2 regions of the Pseudomonas sp. 8_5_2 genome follow, and region 1 is predicted to be linked to the other one. Evidence: riboswitches for the same ligand, from Rfam matches in the RefSeq annotation. Region 1 holds a riboswitch; the other holds the start of a gene.

The links. Region 1 has a riboswitch for cobalamin ahead of AC5O5R_RS17730 (ABC transporter substrate-binding protein). Riboswitches for the same ligand answer to the same signal wherever they lie in the genome.
Region 2: it holds a riboswitch for cobalamin, as region 1 does, so the genes downstream of both, AC5O5R_RS13135 (CbtB domain-containing protein) here and AC5O5R_RS17730 (ABC transporter substrate-binding protein) in region 1, are expected to answer to the same signal.

Annotation. Positions count from the first base shown of each region.
Region 1 covers NZ_CM181238.1:3,837,551-3,839,745, reverse strand. The annotation lists gene AC5O5R_RS17735 (FecCD family ABC transporter permease) at 1-188, opposite strand, end outside; gene AC5O5R_RS17730 (ABC transporter substrate-binding protein) at 188-1,198, opposite strand; cobalamin riboswitch at 1,310-1,507, opposite strand; gene AC5O5R_RS17725 (acetyltransferase domain-containing protein) at 1,535-2,195, opposite strand, start outside.
Region 2 covers NZ_CM181238.1:2,864,484-2,866,678, reverse strand. The annotation lists gene AC5O5R_RS13145 (LysE family translocator) at 1-61, opposite strand, end outside; gene AC5O5R_RS13140 (GNAT family N-acetyltransferase) at 193-672, shown strand; cobalamin riboswitch at 754-975, shown strand; gene AC5O5R_RS13135 (CbtB domain-containing protein) at 1,068-1,256, shown strand; gene AC5O5R_RS13130 (CbtA family protein) at 1,266-1,952, shown strand; gene AC5O5R_RS13125 (cobalamin biosynthesis protein) at 1,952-2,195, shown strand, end outside.

The sequences.
Region 1 (2,195 bases):
AGGCGGTAGTTCCAGACGATGCCGGCGTCGATCGGGTCGACCGGGTAGCCGGCCTGCCACAAATGGTTGGCCAGGACCTGGCCGACCGCGCTCGGCGACAGGCTGGTTTCGCCGATTACGGTGCCGGCCAGCAGCGCCGCCAGCAGGGCTGCCAGGGCAACTGCGAGGCTGGGTAGCAGGCGGCTCATCACGGCGCTGCTTTACCGCTGGCGAAGGCACTGGCCAACGTCTGCACACCGCGGAACAGGCGGATACCCGCCTGCATGGCGTCGGCATCGAGGATGATGATGCGGTCGTGCCTGACCGCGTCCATGTTGCGGGTAACCGGGTCGCTGCGCAGGAATTCAAGCTTCTTCTGGTAGTCATCGGCGGGGAAGCGGCGACGGTCCATGCGCGCGATGATCAGCCAGGTCGGGTTGGCCTTGGCCAGTGTTTCCCAGCCCACGGTTGGCCATTCCTCACTGGACTCGACCACGTTGCGCACGCCGAGGCTGCGCAGCATGAAGTCGGCGACCCCTTGGCGGCCTGCCACGTAGGGGTCGATGTCCAGGTCGGCGCTGGAGAACCAGAACAGCGCCGAGGTCGCCGACAGGTCCTTGCCGGCCAATTGCGCCCTGGCGCTGTCCAGGCGGCCTTTCAGTTCGGTGTTCAGCGCGGTGCCGCGGTCCTGCACGTCGAAGATCTCGGCCAGCTGGCTGACGCTCTTGTAGATGCTGTCGACCTGGAACGCCTGCAGGCGAGTGCCGTCTGCGCCCACCAGGTTGTCCTTGCCTTCGCAGTCCGAGGGCAGCAGGTAGGTGGGGATGTTCAGTTCGTCGAACTGTTCACGGGTGCCGACCACGCCCTGGGCGCCGACCATCCATTCGAACTGCACCGCCACCAGTTGCGGGCGCTTGCCTGCTACCGCCTCAAAGCTGGGGTCGTTGTCGGCCAGGCGCGGCACTTTGTCGTTCTGTGCCTGGTATTCGGGCAGCACGTTGTTGAACCACAGCGAGGTACCCGCCAGTTTGTCACCAAGCCCCAGTGCGTAGAGCATTTCGGTGCCGGCCTGGCCGATGGTGACGGCGCGTTCCGGTGCCTGGGCGAAGGTCTGCGGCTGGCCGCAGTTATCGACAGTCAGCGGGTAGTGAGTGGCGGCGGCCTGGGCCAGGCCGGTAAAACCAAGGCCGGCGAGCAGGGTGGCGATGCGGGGCAGCATGCGGGGCGATCTCCTATCGGACAGTTCTGGTGAGGAACGCACGGACAGGCATCGCCGAGCCCCCGCTGGCGGCAGGGGCAACACTGATAGCCAATCCCGGACACCCCGCCGGTTGGTGAATGCAGGCCGGCAGGTCTCCTGACTGATGCGTCATGGCCCGGCTCCGGCCTTCCCGGGTCGGTCACCCAGTGGCATCGATGGAGCAGGCTCGGCATCTACAGTTGCGGGGGCAGTTCCGTTTGGCCCGTGTTGGCAGGCCTGGGATTCCCTATTATTTCCGTGGTGGAAACCGGCGGCCCGCATGGTAGACCATCACGCCGCCGGTTAAAACGCTTTTCAGAAGTACTTCAGCCAGGTGATGTCGCGCCGCCGCGCCTTCAGGCGGGCGAACCCGCGCACCGGCAGGTACAGCGAAACCGCCAGCAATACCGCGGCCAGCCATACCGCGGCGATGCCGTCAAAGCCGAAGTAGTCGCCCTGGTTGAGACCGAACAGCGCCACGCTGGCCAGGTACAGCAGCTTCAACACATACAGGTGCAGCAGGTAGAAGAACATCGGCGCCGCACCGAACACCGCCAGGGCGCTGATCCAGCGCGCCTGCCCGGCACGCTCGAAGGCGCGCAGCAGCAGCAGGCCACAGCCCAGGGTCAGGGCCAGGAACAGCAGCGACGGTGGGTATTTGGTGATGTTGAAGAAACTCATCAGGGTTTGCGTGAGGGTCGGGTAACCATTCCAGGGCGCCTCGCCGTAGCCGTTGAGCATGCGCAGCACGACAAAGCCCAGTAGTGCGATCAGCCCGGCCACCCGCAAGCGCTGCTGGCGTCGACCGGCTTCGCTGCCGCGCGCGAACCAGGGGCCCAGGCCGTAACCCAGGGCGATCACGCCGATCCACGGCAGCACCGGGTAGGAGGTGCGCAGGCGCAGGTTGTCGGAGAACTCCAGCCAGCCGCGGTCATGCAGGATCGCCCATGGCACGTGCAGGGCCGACTCCACACCG
Region 2 (2,195 bases), 970 kb from region 1:
TGATGGAGGACACGAAGGCAAACAGCACGAAGGCGGTCAGCAGGTCGGCAGAGGCGAGCATAGGGGCGGTCCACTTTCTTTATAGGTGCTGTCACACTAACGGAGTCGCCCTCCCCTGCGACCAGTACAGTTTCATTAAATTATGTAGATACACCTCACTGTATTGCTACCCGAATCAAGGAAGCCGTCAACATGAGCGTTACCATTCGCCCTGCCGTTCGCACCGATGCGCAACAGATTCTGGCCTTCATTACCGAACTGGCCGAGTATGAGCGTGCCCGTCACGAAGTGATCGCCAGCGTCGCCGACATCGAGCACAGCCTGTTCGACGAGGGCAGCACGGTGCATGGCCTGATGTGCGAACGCGATGGCCAGGCAATCGGCTTCGCCGTGTATTTCTACAGCTACTCGACCTGGCTCGGGCGCAACGGCATCTACCTGGAAGACTTGTATATCACGCCCGAGCAGCGCGGCGATGGCGCGGGGCGGCAAGTGCTGCAGCACATTGCGCGCGAAGCGGTAGCGAACAACTGCGGGCGGCTGGAGTGGAGCGTGCTGGACTGGAACGAGCCGGCGATCGGCTTTTACCAGAAGCTGGGGGCCGAGGCGCAGGACGAGTGGGTGCGCTATCGCCTGGACGGGGAGAAGCTGGCGGCGTTTGCTCGCGGTTGATGGGGCGGGAGAGGCGCTGTTAGGGGGGGCATCAGGGCCCAGCTCATATCCCGCAATTGACGCCACGCCCGCCCCATGCTCTCCTTATGCCTGCGTTCAGGTGCCCCTTCTGGGGTGAAACGGGAAACCGGTGCGTCGCGGCCCTTCAGCAGGGTCGGACAAGCCCGGTGCTGCCCCCGCAACGGTAAGCGAGCGAAGCGTCTGTACCACTGTGCCCGTAGTTCGGCATGGGAAGGTGACGCTTTTCAGGAGCCCTGCTCTTCCTCGCAAGCCCGGAGACCGGCCTGGCGTTCATGAACACCCCGCGGTGGGCGGGCGCTGTCGCATTCCCTGGGCAATCACGCTCGGGGCTGCCGCGCTTGTCCGTTGCCCACAAAAAAGCAGAGGAACGCGTCATGCCCGTCACCAGCGCCAAGCCACACAGCCTTGCCACCCCCACCACGCTAAGCCAACGCGTCGTCATCGCCGTCGGCGCCAGCCTGCTGGGCCTGTGCCTGGTCTACTTCGCCGGTTTTTCGCACATCGAGGCCGTGCACAACGCTGCCCACGATACCCGCCACAGCGCCGCCTTCCCCTGCCACTGAGTACGCCCGATGATCACGCGCATTGCCCGTACGGCGGGCTTCAGCGGGCTGCTTGCGGCCTTGTTGCTGACCTTGTTGCAAAGCTTCTGGGTGGCCCCGTTGATTCTTCAGGCGGAAACCTACGAGTCTTCGGCCCCGGCCGCACACCACGAACATGGCAGCGAAGTCGCTGCCCATGAGCACAGCGCCGAAGCCTGGTCGCCGGAAGACGGCTGGCAGCGCGTGCTGTCTACGACCGGTGGCAACCTGGTGGTGGCGGTCGGCTTCGCCCTGATCCTGGCCGCGCTCTACAGCCTGCGCGCTCCGAAGCGCGCCAGCACGGGGGCTTTGTGGGGGCTGGCGGGCTTCGCCGTGTTCTGCCTCGCGCCAACCCTGGGCCTGCCCCCAGAACTGCCAGGTACGGCTGCGGCCGACCTTGGGCAACGTCAGGCCTGGTGGATTGGCACCGCCAGCGCCACCGCCCTGGGCCTGGCCTTGCTGGCGTTTGCCCGCCACGGGCTGCTGAAAGCGCTGGGCGCCGTGCTGCTGGTGGTGCCGCATGTGATTGGCGCGCCGCAACCGGAGGTGCACGAAAGCCTGGCTCCCGAAGCACTGCAAGCCCAGTTCAAGCTGGCCTCCTGGCTGACCAACGCCGCCTTCTGGCTGGCCCTGGGCCTGCTAAGCGCCTGGCTGTTCCGCCGCTCAAGCCAGGCCTGATGCCGGTTTTTTACGCCGGTTTTGGCTGCCGCCGGGGCTGCCCGGTGGATACGCTGCTCAGCCTTCTGCGCCAGGCCCTGGATAATCAGGGCCTGGCGCTGGCCGACCTGCACGGTATCGCCAGCATCAGCCTGAAGGCCAACGAACCGGGGTTGCAGCAACTGGCCGAACACCTCGGTTTGCCTTTGGTGCTGTACCATGGCGCGCAACTGCAACCCTACTCCCCCCTGCTCAGCCACCGTT